2 regions of the Janthinobacterium kumbetense genome follow, and region 2 is predicted to be linked to the other one. Evidence: predicted binding sites of a transcription regulator. Region 2 holds the regulator's gene; the other holds the start of a gene.
What was found. Region 2 encodes LexA, which represses DNA repair genes until DNA is damaged. Its sites were predicted from a motif close to ACTGTATNNNNATACAGT; they were not measured.

Region 1 (7,962 bases), on a different contig from region 2:
CTTCGCGCAGTTCCTGGAAGGCGGCCGGATCGTCTTCGGGACGCGTCACCTTCAGGCGCTTCGCGTACGCGCGCTTGAGGGCGCGCTCGTCGCCCGTCGGCTCCGTGTCCAGGATCTCCCACAGGCTGCGCTGCCCGTTGTGCATGCCGCCGTCCATTTACAGGAAGCTCTCGCTCTCGACCTGGCGCAACACATCGTCGAGCGCCTGGCGCGCCTTGCGGATGGTGCTCGGGTCCTGCGTTTCCAGCGCCGCCTGGAAATTGGCCGTGTGCGCCGCCAGGTACTGGCGCACGTCGCCCAGCGACTGTTCGTACAATCGGTCGGCGCGCGTGACCAGGGTGCGGTTTTCCAGCTGCTCGCGCGGGTGGATCTTCAGGTCGGCCAGTTCCGCAAAGCGCTGCTCGATCTGTTCCGGCGTCATCACGCCCGCATTGTCGCTGATGAGCATCTTGTGCTTTTCCTGCGTGGCCAGCACCGTCACTTCCGCTTCCAGCACGCCGCTGACGTCGTAGGTGAAGCGCACGTCGATGCCGATCTCGCCCGCCTTTTTTGCGGGAATCGGGAAGTTGATCTTGCCGAGGAAGACGTTGTCGGCCACCAGGCGCGACTCGCCCTGGAAGATCGCCACGTTGATTTCCTTCTGGTTGTCGTAGATGGTGGTGATGTTTTCCGTGCGCGAGACAGGCACCACGGAATTGCGCTCGATGATGGGCAGGTAATGCCCGCCTTCATACTGGTTCGCGCCGACCTGGCGCGAAATCGAAATGCCCAGCGAATACGGTGCCACGTCCGTCATGACCACTTCGTCGAGGGCGGAGTCGCGCATCTTGAGGCCCGCCTGCACGGCGGCTCCCAGTGCCACGGCTTCGTCCGGGTCCAGGTGGATGGCGGGGAAGCGGCCGAACATGCGCGAGACGAGTTTACGCACCAGCGGCATGCGTGTGGCGCCGCCGGCCAGCACCACTTCATTCAATTCCGCGGCGCGGATGGTGGCGTCGCGCAGCGCCCGCTCCACGGGCAGACGCAGGCGGGCCAGCAGCGGTTCGCACAGCTGCGCCAGCTTGTCTTCGTTGATCTCCCAGCTGTATTCCTTGTCCTGGTAGTGCGTGGCCATGCGCACGGACGGCTGTTCCGACAGCAGGCGCTTGACGCGCTCGGCTTCATCGCGCAGCAGCTGCTGCTGGCGCGGGTCGAACAGGCGGCTGCCGGCGGCGTCGCGCAAGCCGCTGCCTTCCAAAAAGGCGTCGACCAGCACGGTGACGAAGTCTTCGCCGCCCAGAAAATTGTCGCCGGCCGAGGCGCGCACTTCCATCACGCCTTCGAACAGCTCCAGGATCGACACGTCAAACGTGCCGCCGCCCAGGTCGAAGACGAGGAATTTGCTTTCCTGTTCCTTGTCGCGGATGCCGTAGGCCAGCGCGGCGGCCGTCGGCTCGTTGAGCAGGCGTTCCACGCGCAAGCCCGCCAGTTGTCCGGCGATACGCGTGGCCTTGCGCTGCGCATCGCTGAAATACGCGGGAACCGTAATGATGGCTTCCTCGACCTTGTGCCCCAAAAAGGCTTCGGCATCTTCCTTCAGCGCGCGCAGCACCATCGACGATAGTTCTTCCGGACGGAATTGCTGCGTGCCGAGGGTGATCTTCTTTTCGCTGCCCATGTAGCGCTTGAAGACGGCTGCCGTCAGCTGCGGGTGCGTCTGCAGGCGCTCGCGCGCGGCGCGGCCCACCAGCACGGTGCCGTCGTCATCGATGCTCACGCACGACGGCGTCAGGTGTTCACCGAGCGCATTCGGGATGATGGAAGCCTTGCCGTCGCGCCAGATGGCGACCAGGCTGTTGGTGGTGCCCAGGTCGATGCCGATGATCATCAGATATCCGCCTCCGCTTCATTGCCGTGTTCTTCGATCCAGGCGCGGCGTCCTGCAGCTTCGCCTTTGCCCATCAACATATTGAAGCGGGAGGCCGAGGCCATGTGGTCGACTTCACCGAGCGTGACGGGCAGCAGACGGCGCGTGTCCGGGTTCATCGTCGTTTCCCACAGCTGCTCAGCGTTCATCTCGCCCAGGCCCTTGAAGCGCGAGATCGACCAGGCGCCCTGTTTCACGCCTTCCTTGCGCAGCTTGTCCTCGATGGCGAGCAGTTCGCCGTCGTCGAGCGCATAGATCTTCTGCATCGGCTTCTTGCCGCGCGCGGGCGCATCCACGCGATACAACGGCGGGCGGGCGATGCAGATGTGACCTTTGTTGATCAGGGCCGGGAAGTGCTTGAAGAAAAGCGTCAGCAGCAGTACCTGGATGTGCGAGCCGTCCACGTCCGCATCGGACAGGATGCAGATCTTGCCGTAGCGAAGGCCGGACAGGTCGGGCGAGTCGCCCACGCTGTGCGGATCGACGCCGATGGCGACCGCGATGTCGTGGATCTCGTTATTCGCGAACAGGCGGTCGCGGTCCGTTTCCCACGAATTCAAGACCTTGCCGCGCAGGGGAAGAATTGCCTGGAATTCCTTGTCGCGGCCCATCTTGGCCGAACCGCCCGCCGAGTCGCCCTCGACGAGGAACAGTTCATTGCGCGTGATGTCCGACGATTCGCAGTCGGTCAGCTTGCCCGGCAGGACGGCGACGCCCGAGGATTTTTTCTTTTCCACTTTTTGCAGCGAGCGCTGGCGCGATTGCGCCTGCTTGATCACCAGCTCGGCCAGCTTCTTGCCGTAGTCGACGTGCTGGTTCAGCCACAGTTCCAGCGGCGGCTTGGTGAAGGTCGAGACGAGGCGCACGGCGTCGCGCGAGTTCAGGCGTTCCTTGATCTGGCCCTGGAATTGCGGGTCCAGCACCTTCGCCGACAGCACGAACGAGGCGCGCGCGAACACGTCTTCCGGCAGCAATTTGACGCCTTTCGGTAGCAGCGAGTGCATTTCGACGAAGTTTTTCACGGCGCCGAACAGGCCGTCGCGCAAGCCCGATTCGTGCGTGCCGCCATTCGAGGTGGGAATCAGGTTGACGTACGATTCGCGCACGATGGCGCCTTCTTCCGTCCACGCCACGACCCAGGCCGCGCCTTCGCCTTCGGCAAAGCCTTCCGAGTCCGGGCCCGCATACTGCGCGCCTTCGAACAGGGGAATCAGGGTTTCGCCATTCGATACCTGCGCCAGCGTTTCGGTCAGGTAGCCGCGCAAGCCTTCCGCGTACTGCCAGGTTTGCGTATCGCCCGTTTTCGCGTTGGTGAGGGTGACGGTGACGCCCGGCAGCAGCACGGCTTTCGAGCGCAGCAGGCGTTGCAGCTCGGTTTGCGAGATGTTCGGCGAATCAAAGTATTTGGCATCGGGCCAGGCGGTGACGCGCGTGCCTGACTTCTTGCCGTCGCGCGGGGCGGGGCGGGAGCTCAGGGGCTCGATCACGTCGCCGTTGGCAAACACCATATGGTGCAAGCCGTTACCGTCGCTTTCCTTGCGCCAGACGGTGATTTCCAGGCGCGTCGACAGCGCATTGGTGACGGACACGCCGACGCCATGCAAGCCGCCCGAGAACGCATAGGCGCCGCCCGAACCCTTGTCGAACTTGCCGCCCGCGTGCAGCCGCGTAAACACGATTTCCACCGTCGGCACGCCTTCTTCCGGGTGCAGGCCGACGGGAATGCCGCGGCCATTGTCTTCGACGGTGATGCTGCCATCCGTGTTTTGCGTCACGGCGATATGCGTGCAGTGACCGCCCAGCGCCTCGTCGGAGGCATTGTCGATCACTTCCTGAATGATGTGCAGCGGATTTTCAGTGCGGGTGTACATCCCCGGGCGCTGCTTGACGGGTTCCAGTCCTTTCAGGACACGGATGGATGATTCGCTGTAGTCGGATGCTGGTTTTTTAGTGGCCATACGTGTTCAAGCTAAGTAAAGACAGTGGTTGGAACGCCAGGCCAGGGCACTGCGGGGCACAGTGACAGCGGCGGCGATAACTGTATGAATATACAGTATATCCCGTCCAGCGTCACTGGGGGAGGGCAGTGCGGCAGGCTTGGCGTCCTTGTGCGGACGCTCGCGCATTCTATCTTGTCCCGCGAGCAATAGCGCTACTCCAAGGCAACAACAGTGCGCCGCGCGCGTGGTTTGGCGCCCATTGTGAAGGATTTTATGCGGTAAAGCGCCCGTTTTTACATCTTGTTTACAGCTGCCTCCCCAGTCTTTACGAATTTTTTAGACCCTTTTGGCTAATCTGCTCACTATCAAAACAAACCTGAATGAGGGTGGGAATGGATCTCGTGTATCTCGGCTTGATTGCCGTGTTTTTCGTCGTGGCGGCCGGCTTTGCCGTCGCCTGCGACAAATTAGGGAGCGTCAAATGAACGCGTTTTATGTGCTGGGCGCCGTCGTGTCGGCTGGCCTGCTCGTGTACCTGCTGGTCGCGCTGCTGAAGGCGGAGGAACTGTGATGACGACGCAATCGATATTGTTATTGGTGGCTTTCCTGGCCGTGCTGCTGGCCGCCGGCTATCCGCTGGGCCTGTATATGGCCAGGGTGGCCGGCGATGGCCCCGTGCGCGGCCTGGGCTGGCTGCAAAAGCTGGAAAACCTGCTGTACCGCTGGTCCGGCCTGCCCGCCGACAAGGCCATGGGCTGGAAAAGCTATGCCATCGCCCTGATCGTCTTCAATACCGTGGGCGCCGTCTTCGTGTACGGCCTGCAGCGCCTGCAGGGCTTCTTGCCCTTGAATCCCCAGGGTCTCGGCGCCGTCAGCCCCGATTCCTCGTTCAATACCACCGTCAGCTTCGTCGCCAATACCAACTGGCAGGGCTACGGCGGCGAACAGACCATGAGCTACCTGACGCAGATGCTGGGCATGGCATGCCAGAACTTCTTTTCGGCGGCCACCGGCATCGCCGTGATCTTTGCGCTGGTGCGCGGCTTCGCCTCGCGCTCGGGTAAATCGATCGGCAATTTCTGGGTCGACCTGGTGCGCTCGACCCTGTACATCCTGCTGCCGCTGTCCCTGGCCCTGTCCGTCGTCTTCATGGGCGAAGGCATGATCCAGAATTTCTCCGCCTACAAGGAAGTGACCCTGCTCGACCACGTGGCGTATGAAACGCCGAAAATGACGGCCGACGGCCAGCCCGTGCTGGATGCCGCCGGCAAGCCCGTGATGGAAGCGCAGGTGGCGACCACGCAGACGATCGCCATGGGGCCCGTCGCGTCGCAGGAATCGATCAAGCTGCTGGGCACGAATGGCGGCGGCTTCTTCAATGCCAATTCCTCGCACCCGTATGAAAACCCCACCGTGCTGTCGAACTTCCTGCAGATGCTGGCCATCTTCATCATCCCCGCCGGCCTGTGCTTCACCTTTGGCCGCATGGTGGGCGACCTGCGCCAGGGCTGGGCCGTGCTGGCCGCCATGACCTTGATCTTTGTCGTCATGACGGCCGGTGTGATGAGCGCCGAGCAGCAAGCCAATCCCGCCTTGCAAGGCCTGGGCCTGGACCAGCAGGCCAGCAGCCTGCAATCGGGCGGCAATATGGAAGGCAAGGAAACGCGCTTCGGCATCAGCTCATCGACCCTGTTCGCGGCGGTGACGACGGCCGCATCGTGCGGCGCCGTCAACTCCATGCACGATTCCTACATGCCCCTGGGCGGTATGGTGCCGCTGCTGCTGATGCAGTTCGGCGAAGTGATCTTCGGCGGCGTGGGCACGGGCCTGTACGGCATGCTGATGTTCGCCATCCTGGCCGTCTTCATCGCCGGCCTGATGATAGGCCGCACGCCCGAATATCTGGGCAAGAAAATCCAGGCCTATGAAATGAAGATGGTGTCGCTGGCCATCCTGATTACGCCAGCCCTCGTATTGACGGGCACGGCGATCGCCGTGATGGTCGAACCGGGTACGGTGGGCGTGGCCAATCCGGGCGCGCACGGCTTCTCGGAAATCCTCTACGCCTTCACGTCGGCGGCCAACAACAACGGCAGCGCGTTTGCCGGCCTGTCCGCGAACACGCCGTTCTACAACGTGATGCTGGCGATCGCCATGTGGTTCGGCCGCTTCGGCGTGATCGTGCCCGTGCTGGCGGTGGCCGGTTCGCTGGCGGCCAAGCAGCGCCTGTCGGCCAATGCCGGCACCATGCCCACGCACGGCCCCATGTTCATCGGCTTGCTGATCGGCGTTGTCGTGCTCGTCGGCGTTTTGAATTACGTTCCCGCGCTGGCCCTGGGCCCGATCGTCGAACACCTGCAACTTTTCATCAAATAAGAGGCTACCATGTCACGCACAAGCCTGACCTTGTTCGATTCCGCACTGATCGGCCCCGCCGTCGTCGATGCGTTCAAAAAACTCGACCCCCGCACGCAGTGGCGCAGCCCCGTGATGTTCGTCGTCTACGTGGGCAGCATCATCACGACCCTGCTGGCCATCCAGGCCCTGAATGGCCAGGGTGAAGCGCCATTCGGCTTCATCGTCGCCGTCGCCGTGTGGCTGTGGTTTACCGTGCTGTTCGCGAACTTCGCCGAGGCGCTGGCCGAAGGCCGCAGCAAGGCGCAGGCGGCGTCCCTGCGCGCCCTCAAGCAAACGGTGATGGCAAAGAAAATGCAAACGCCGAAGTACGGCACTTCCTGGCTGCCCACTCCGGCCACCGACCTGCGCAAGGGCATGACGGTGCTGGTCGAGGCGGGCGACGTGATTCCCGCCGACGGCGAAGTGACGGCTGGCGTGGCCTCCGTCGACGAAAGCGCCATCACGGGCGAATCGGCGCCCGTCATCCGCGAGTCGGGCGGCGACTTTTCCGCCGTGACGGGGGGCACCCGCGTGCTGTCGGACTGGCTGCTGGTGCGCGTTTCCGTCAATCCGGGCGAAGCCTTCATCGACCGCATGATCGCCATGGTCGAAGGCGCCAAGCGCCAGAAGACGCCGAATGAAATCGCCCTGACGATCCTGCTCGTCGCCCTGTCCATCGTGTTCCTGATCGTCACCGTGACCTTGCTGCCGTATTCGCTGTTTTCCGTGGCGGCGGCCGGCAGTGGCACGCCGGTGACCATCACCGTGCTGATCGCGTTGCTGGTGTGCCTGATCCCGACCACCATCGGCGGCCTGTTGTCCGCCATCGGCGTGGCCGGCATGAGCCGCATGATGCAAGCCAATGTGATCGCCACGTCGGGCCGCGCCGTGGAAGCGGCCGGCGACGTGGACGTGCTGCTGCTGGATAAAACGGGCACCATCACCTTGGGCAATCGCCAGGCATCGAGTTTTGTACCGGCACCCGGCGTAACGGAGCAGCAGCTGGCCGATGCGGCGCAATTGGCCTCCCTGGCCGATGAAACGCCGGAAGGGCGCAGCATCGTCGTGCTGGCCAAGCAGAAGTTCAATATCCGCGAACGCGAGATGGCCAGCCTGCACGCCACCTTCGTGCCCTTCACGGCGCAGACGCGCATGAGCGGCGTGGATATTCCGGGCGAACAGCAGGTACGCCAGCTGCGCAAGGGCGCGGCCGATTCCATGAAAAAATATGTGGAAGCGCTGGGCCAGCCGTATCCGGCGGAGGTGGGGCGCGCCGTCGACGATATCGCGCGCCGCGGCAGCACGCCGCTGGTGGTGGTCGACGATGGCCGCGTCATGGGCGCCGTGGAATTGAAGGATATTGTCAAGGGCGGCATCAAGGAGCGCTTCGCGGAACTGCGCCGCATGGGCATCAAGACCGTCATGATCACGGGTGACAACAAGCTGACGGCAGCTGCCATCGCCGCCGAGGCGGGCGTGGACGATTTCCTCGCCGAAGCGACGCCGGAAGACAAGCTGAAACTCATCCGCAGCTACCAGTCCGAAGGCCGCCTGGTGGCGATGACGGGCGACGGCACCAACGACGCTCCGGCGCTGGCGCAGGCCGACGTGGCCGTGGCCATGAACTCGGGCACGCAGGCGGCAAAGGAGGCGGGCAATATGGTCGACCTGGACTCGAACCCGACCAAGCTGCTGGAAATCGTTGAAATCGGCAAGCAG
Region 2 (7,962 bases):
GGAAGTGCTGCTCAACGTGCTGGCGCATGAAATCCAGGAAGCGACGACGGGCCTGAACCTGGACCCGGAAGCCATCTTCAAGGCTGTCACCGTGCTGAACCGCCGCGTCAAGGGCGGCTACGCCGCCGTGGCGCAAATCGCCGGCGTGGGCTTGCTGGCCTTCCGCGACCCGCACGGCATCCGTCCGCTGTGCCTGGGCATCAATGAAACGGAGCAAGGTCCCGAATACCTGATCGCTTCCGAATCCGTGGCCCTGGAAGGCATGGGCTTCCGCTTCGTGCGCGATATCGGTCCCGGCGAAGCCGTCTTCATCGATGCTGACAAGCAATTGCACAGCGCCCAGTGCGCCGACAATGCCAGCCTGAACCCGTGCGTATTCGAGTTCGTCTACCTGGCCCGTCCCGATTCCGTCATCGACGGCGCCTCCGTGTACGCCACGCGCCTGAAAATGGGCGAGTACCTGGCCGAAAAGATCCGCGCTGAATTGCCTGGCGTACATATCGACGTGGTCATGCCGATTCCCGATTCCTCGCGTCCGGCCGCCATCCAGCTGGCCATGGCGCTGAACATCGAGTACCGCGAAGGCTTCATCAAGAACCGCTACATCGGCCGCACCTTCATCATGCCGGGCCAGGCGGCGCGCAAGAAATCCGTGCGCCAGAAGCTCAACGCGATCCCGTCCGAATTCAAGGATAAAGTGGTGCTGCTGGTCGACGATTCCATCGTGCGCGGCACCACCAGCCGTGAAATCGTGCAGATGGCGCGCGAAGCGGGCGCGACGAAGGTCATCTTCGCTTCGGCCGCACCACCGGTGATCTACCCGAACGTGTACGGCATCGACATGCCGACGCGCGACGAACTGATCGCCTACGGCCGCACGACGGAAGAAGTGTGCCGCGAAATCACGGCCGACTACCTCGTGTACCAGGATATCGGCGCGCTGAAACAGGCCATCGCCGACGTCAACCCGGCCCTGACCAACTTCGAGGCTTCGTGCTTCGATGGCGTGTACGTGACGGGCGACGTGTCGCAGGAATACCTGGACCGCCTGGAATATGCGCGCCACCATCCGAAGGCGGCAGCGCCCGAAGATACGCCGCGTTCCCAGCTGAACCTGAACCTGGCGACAACAGAAGCATAAGTAAGCTGCCCGGCCGATGCCGGGCATTTTTTTCTCCGCGATCATGAACGATAAAAAAAACTACGGCTTTACCACCACCATCCTGCATAACGACCGCCGCAAGGGCATCGAACATGGCTCCCTGCACAAGCCCGTGCACACTTCCGTTGCCTTTGGTTACGCCGATGCGCGCCAGCTCGCTTCCGTGTTCCAGGGCAAGGAGCCGGGTTTCCGCTATGGCCGCCAGGGCAACCCGACCGTTTCCGCGCTGGAAGACAAGGTCAACAAGATGGAAGACGGCGTGGCGACCCTGTGCTTCGCCACCGGCATGGGCGCCATCGGCGCCGTGGTGCAATCCTTGCTGCGCGCGGGCGACCATGTCGTGTCGTCGGCCTTTTTGTTTGGCAACACCAACAGCCTGTGGCAAACGGTGACGGGGCAGGGCATCGCCGTGTCGTTCGTCGACGCCACCGACGTGGCCAATGTGGCGGCCGCCATCACGCCGGCCACGCGGATTGTTTTCGTGGAAACTATTGCCAATCCGCGCACGCAGATCGCCGACCTGAAGAAGATCGGTGACTTGTGCCGCGAGAAGGGCATCCTGTACATCGTCGACAATACGATGACGACGCCATACCTGTTCCGTCCGAAAGCCGTGGGCGCGGGCCTGGTGGTCAATGCCTTGACGAAATCCATCGGCGGCCACGGCAATGCGCTGGGCGGCAGCTTGACGGATACGGGCGTGTTCGACTGGACGCAGTATCCGAACATTTTCGAGAATTACAAGAAGGCGGCGCCCGCGCAGTGGGGCATCGCGCAAATCCGCGCCAAGGCCTTGCGCGATTTCGGCGCGTCCCTGGGACCGGAAGCGGCGCACCATATCGCTGTCGGCGCGGAAACCATGGCCTTGCGCATGGACCGCACCTGTTCGAACGCGCTGGCGCTGGCCACCATGCTGGAGGCGGACCCGAGAGTGGCGGCCGTGCATTACCCGGGCCTGGCGTCGCACCCGCAGCACGCGCTGGCGACGGACTTGTTCCGCAGCTATGGCTCGCTGTTCAGCTTTGAATTGAAAGATGGCATCGACTGCTTCGATTTCCTTAATCGTCTCAATCTTGCCATTCCCGCCAGTAACCTTGGCGACACGCGCACCCTCGTCATTCCCGTCGCCCACACGATTTTCTATGAGATGGGTGCCGAGCGGCGCGCCAGCATGGGCATCGCCGAGTCGCTGATCCGTGTGTCGGTGGGTATCGAGGATGAGGTGGATCTGCTGGAAGACTTCAAGCACGCATTGGAAGAAGAATAAGGTTTCACTTTTTTGAGAAAAAGATTACATTTAAGTGTAATTAAAGCATATGTGTCTTTTTCTCAATCGGAGAGTGGGAATGAAAAAAATTGTATTTAGTGTTTTTTTATTGTTTTCTTGCGCTGTCTATGCTGATGACCTGACGGATGCGAATAAATTCCTGCAATCCAAGGCTTACCCGCAAGCCTTGGATTTGTACAAGAAACTGGCTCAGGCTGGGAATGCCGAGGCTCAATTTCATTTGGGCGAGATGTATTTGTATGGTGAAGGAGTGGCTGTCGATGCCGCGCAAGCCGGACAATGGTTTGGGCAGGCATCCAAGGCGGGCAACAAGAATGCCGAAGCCGCGCTTGCCCTTATGGCTAACCGTGTCGCGCGAAAAGGTGACATTGATTACTATGTCAACTCATATGCTGGCGAGGATGTTGCCTTGAGTAAGGTCAAGTGCGTTACCCCGGTGATTCCTGCATTCTCCCAAACCAAGCGTCAAATCAGAGATGTGGCCGATAGTGTTGATGCCTGGATGGCGTGCTATAACAGCTTTGTCAGTAATTTGAATGCTTCTTTGCCGCCTGGCAAAGCCATTCCTTCTGATATTGAATCGTTGATGAATGAGCAGGAATTTGAAAAGGCCAAGCTGCGCATGGATGCAGCCTATGCGCGGGTGAGTGCCGAAGGGCGTGAGCTGGCAAAAAATATCTTGGCGCAGCGCGATGAGTGGCACTCCAAAACAGAGGCGTATCTCTTGGCGGAGAATAAAAAAATTCAGACAGAAAATGAAATGAGTGAATTGAATCGCTCACGTACCGCGAACACGCCGCAATGGGTGACCAGTCCTTTGCCAAGCAAATAAGTCAGTCTTGCCGATGTGCTCAATTGGATGGGAATTAAGCGCTCGCAGGTATGCTGCAAGCGCTTTCCCTCTTAATGCCAACTGCGCATGAGTCCGACGGCCAAACCTTCCAATGCAAACTCATCTTCCGGCGACACGGTAATCACCTTGAAGTCCGGATTTTCCGGCAGCAATTCGATGACGGAACCCGTCTTCTTGTAGCGCTTGACGGTGACTTCGTCGCCGATGCGGGCCACGACGATCTGGCCATTCTTGGCGCTGTCGACTTTCTTGACGGCCAATAAATCGCCATCCATGATGCCGGCGTCGCGCATGGACCAGCCGCGCACCTTCAGCAGGAAGTCAGGCTTGGCCGAAAACAGGGCCGGATCGACGTTGTAGCTCGCTTCCAGGTTTTCCTGCGCCAGGATGGGCGAACCGGCCGCTACCCGGCCGATCAGCGGCAGCGACATCAGCAGCGCTGCCGGCACCTTCGATGGCAGCGCTTCGGCGGCGGCGCCGATCAGGCGGATGCCGCGCGAGGTGCCGGGAGAAATCTCGATCGCGCCCTTGCGGGCCAGGGCCTGCAAATGCTCTTCGGCCGCGTTGGCCGATTTGAAACCCAGTTCATTGGCGATTTCGGCACGGGTGGGAGGAAAGCCCGTGTTTTCAATCGCGTCCTTGATCAGGTTCAGGATTTGTTCTTGTCGTGCTGTCAGCTTGATCATGAGCGGTGGGTGCATACTAAAATGCTGTCTATATGAACAGTCTGTATTTTTGTACAGTATCGTTCACTATGCAAGGGGATTTCCGTGTTTTGGGCGAATTTCGCAAGAAATACTTGTCCATGGACGGAAAGCACGGTGGCGCGCGGGCTTTTCGGGCCCATGTGGAAGGAATGATTGAAACGTTTGCAAAAGGCGGTTATAATCTTCGGCTGACCTTCCCACACCCGTCTTGACGCCGGGGTGGGCGATTATCAATCCGACCTGAAGGAGTTTGCATGCGTCATTATGAAATAGTCTTTATCGTCCATCCGGACCAAAGCGAGCAAGTGCCCGCGATGATCGAACGCTACAAAGCCAGCGTAACCACCCGCGGCGGTTCGGTTCACCGCGTGGAAGATTGGGGCCGCCGTCAAATGGCTTACTCGATCCAAAAGCTGCCTAAAGCACACTACATCTGCCTGAACATCGAATGCGACAACGAGACCCTGGTCGAGTTGGAAACAGCATTCAAATTCAATGATGCCGTGTTGCGTCACCTGACCGTTAAAATGAAGAAAGCTGAAACAGCTCCTTCGCCGATGATGAAATCGGTACAACGCGAAGACGCGGCCAAAAGCCACCGCACCGAAGCACCAGCAGCCGCTCCAGCCGCAGCAGCAGCTTAATTTTTGACCAGGATCGTGCGCTGAACCAGCTACAAGTAACCGCCATCATTGCCGAGCGCGAAATATTGCGCTATACCCCGGCAGGGTTGCCGATTGTGAATGCAGTATTGCAACACAGTTCGCAGCAGATGGAAGCAGGAATTGCCCGTTTGACCGAGTTTGATGTTGCCGCGCTAGCCGCTGGCGAAATCTCCGGCCGGTTCAGCCAGGCAAGCTTGGGCGGGGTGTATCAGTTCACGGGTTTCCTGGCCAGAAAGAGCCGCAACAGCAAGAGTTTGGTGTTTCACATCATTGATTTTAGTGCAGTCAATTCTGACTAGCGCATTTTAGATACAGGAGCCTGACATGGCATTCGGTAAAAAGTTCGACAAAAATAAGCTCAAGCTTAAAGAAAAACGCAAACAGCAAAACCCGTTGTTCAAACGCAAGAAGTTCTGCCGCTTCACCGCAGCTCACGTTGAGCAAGTCGACTACAAAGACGTCGACACGCTGAAAGACTTCGTCCAAGAAAACGGCAAGATCATGCCAGCACGCCTGACCGGTACCAAAGCGCACTACCAGCGCCAAGTTGACACCGCAATCAAGCGCGCTCGCTTCCTCGCGCTGCTGCCATACACCGATCTGCACCACGCTTAATCGGTCAGATATTCCTGGAGAAGAACTATGCAAATCATTCTGTTAGAAAAAGTTGTTAACGTCGGTAACCTCGGCGAAGTCGTCAAAGTCAAAGACGGTTACGCACGTAACTTCCTGATCCCGCAACGCCTGGCACGTCGTGCTACGGCAACCGCTGTGGCTGAATTCGAAGTCAAGCGCGCCGAACTGGAAAAAGCTGCTGCCGCTAAACTGGCCGCATCGCAAGCCCAGGGCGAAAAACTGAGCGGCCTGACCGTTCAAGTTGCTCAAAAAGCTGGTGTTGATGGCCGTCTGTTCGGTTCCGTCACCAACTTCGACATCGCTGAAGCGCTGACCAAGCAAGGTTTTGCTGTTGAAAAAGCACAAATCCGTATGCCTACCGGCCCGCTGAAGATCGTTGGCGAGCACAACGTTTCGGTTGCTCTGCATACCGACGTGGTTGTGGAAGTTGTTATCGCTGTCGTTCCAGACGCGAACGCGTAATCGTCTGCGGGCCTGGCCCGCAAGCGTTGCCGCACTATGAAAAGCCGGGTTCGCCCGGCTTTTTTGTGGCCTTTTTTTCGCTCAATTTCAGCCCTTTATTTTTGCCAGCACGCCGAAGCGGGTATAATTCGCGCCATGAACGCCCCCTCTGATCCGCAACTGGATTCCCTCCGTATTCCGCCGCATTCGATCGAAGCAGAACAATCCGTTATCGGTGGTCTGCTGCGCGACAATGCCGCATATGACCGCATCGCCGACTTCATGCATGCGGAGGATTTCTATCGCTATGACCATCGCATCATCTTCGAGCAAATCGTCAAGATGGTTAACGCTTCCAAGCCAGCCGATGTCATTACTGTTTTTGAAACCCTGACCCAGCTCGGCAAGGCCGATGATGTGGGCGGACTCGCTTACCTGAACGCCATGGCGCAAAACACGCCATCGGCCGCGAACATCCGGCGCTACGCCGAGATCGTGCGCGACCGCGGCGTGCTGCGTAAACTCATTACCGTCGCCGACGACATCTCCGGCACGGCCTTCAGCCCGCAGGGCAAGGAAGTCAAGCAGATGCTTGACGAGGCCGAATCGAAGATTTTCGCCATCGCCGAAGAAGGCGCGCGCGGCGCCCAGGGCTGGACCGCCATCCAGCCCCTGCTGACGCAGGTGGTCGAACGCATCGACGAACTGTACAGCCGCGACAACCAGAGTGAAATCACGGGCGTGCCCACCGGTTTCATCGACCTCGACCGCATGACCTCGGGTCTGCAGCCGGGCGACCTGGTGATCGTGGCGGGCCGTCCATCGATGGGCAAGACGGCGTTTTCCGTCAACATCGGCGAAAACGTGGCCATCGACAGCGGCTTGCCCGTGGCCGTGTTCTCGATGGAGATGGGCGGCGCCCAGCTGGCCATGCGTATGCTGGGCTCCGTCGGACAGCTCGACCAGCACCGCCTGCGCACGGGCCGCCTGAACGACGAAGACTGGCCGCGCCTGACGAATGCGATCCAGAAGATGAACGACGCGCAGTTGTACATCGATGAAACGCCGGCCTTGAATTCCATCGAGTTGCGCGCCCGCTCGCGCCGCCTGTCGCGTCAATGCGGCAAGCTGGGCCTGATCATCGTCGATTACTTGCAGCTGATGTCGGCCAATACGCCGGGCGACAACCGGGCCACGGAGATTTCCGAGATTTCACGGGGCTTGAAAGGCCTGGCGAAAGAACTCGGTTGCCCCGTGATTGCGCTGTCCCAGCTGAACCGCTCGCTGGAGCAACGCCCGAACAAACGTCCTGTCATGTCCGACTTGCGCGAATCGGGTGCTATTGAGCAGGATGCCGACGTGATCCTGTTCATTTACCGCGACGAGGTGTATAACCCCGACTCGCCGGACAAGGGAACGGCCGAAATCATCATCGGTAAACAACGTAACGGTCCAATCGGCAGCATCCGCCTCACCTTCATGGGGCAGTACACCAAATTTGGCAATTACAGTGGTGGCCTGGCGCTTTACCAAGGCGACTAACACAGCAGCACTGATATTCCATTGGCCGCCCCTTCATCAAAAGGGGCGGCTTTCTGTAGTAAATAACACGACTCAATGCTTAACGGAGAATGACATGTTTGGACGCTTGATGCCCACTGAGGGCAAGTTTTTTGAATTGTTTAACCAGCACGCGGAATTGTGCGTCAAGGGCGCCAAAGAGATGCTCGGCCTGATGACCAATTTCGATGACCTGGAAAACCGCGTGCATGCGATCGAAAGCATCGAGAAACAGGCGGACAAAGTCACCTACGCCACCGTGGAAATGCTGCACAAGACCTTCATCACGCCGATCGACCGCGATGACATCCATCAGCTGATCACGCGCCAGGACGACATCCTCGACCTGCTGGAAGATGCGGCGCAAACCGTCTCGCTGTACGACCTGAAGGCCGTCACGCCGGAAGCCAAGCGCCTGGCCGAACTGGTACTGGCCTGTACCGAAAAAGTGCGCGACGCCGTCGCCATGCTGCACAACATGGATAACTCGCGCAAGATCGTCGCCATCTGCGAAGAGATCGACCGCCTGGAATCGGACGCCGACCACGTGATGCGCGCCGCCATGTCCAAGCTGTTCCGCGACGAGCCGGACGTGCGCAACCTGATCAAGCTGAAAGCGATCTACGAAATTCTGGAAACCGTGACCGACC

Region 1: the regulator LexA is predicted to act here: its motif matches at 3,944-3,961, upstream of NCG91_RS14915 (DNA topoisomerase IV subunit B).

What each region holds. Positions count from the first base shown of each region.
Region 1 is NZ_JAMQGR010000004.1:284,258-292,219, forward strand. Features, by position in the region: gene NCG91_RS14905 (J domain-containing protein) at 1-145, opposite strand, end outside; gene NCG91_RS14910 (molecular chaperone HscC) at 158-1,867, opposite strand; gene NCG91_RS14915 (DNA topoisomerase IV subunit B) at 1,867-3,864, opposite strand; gene kdpF (K(+)-transporting ATPase subunit F) at 4,328-4,417, shown strand; gene kdpA (potassium-transporting ATPase subunit KdpA) at 4,417-6,222, shown strand; gene kdpB (potassium-transporting ATPase subunit KdpB) at 6,232-7,962, shown strand, end outside.
Region 2 is NZ_JAMQGR010000005.1:184,490-192,451, forward strand. Features, by position in the region: gene purF (amidophosphoribosyltransferase) at 1-1,141, shown strand, start outside; gene NCG91_RS16385 (cystathionine gamma-synthase family protein) at 1,185-2,429, shown strand; gene NCG91_RS16390 (tetratricopeptide repeat protein) at 2,509-3,282, shown strand; gene lexA (transcriptional repressor LexA) at 3,354-3,989, opposite strand; gene rpsF (30S ribosomal protein S6) at 4,265-4,654, shown strand; gene priB (primosomal replication protein N) at 4,675-4,974, shown strand; gene rpsR (30S ribosomal protein S18) at 5,000-5,290, shown strand; gene rplI (50S ribosomal protein L9) at 5,318-5,773, shown strand; gene NCG91_RS16420 (replicative DNA helicase) at 5,909-7,294, shown strand; gene NCG91_RS16425 (DUF47 domain-containing protein) at 7,389-7,962, shown strand, end outside.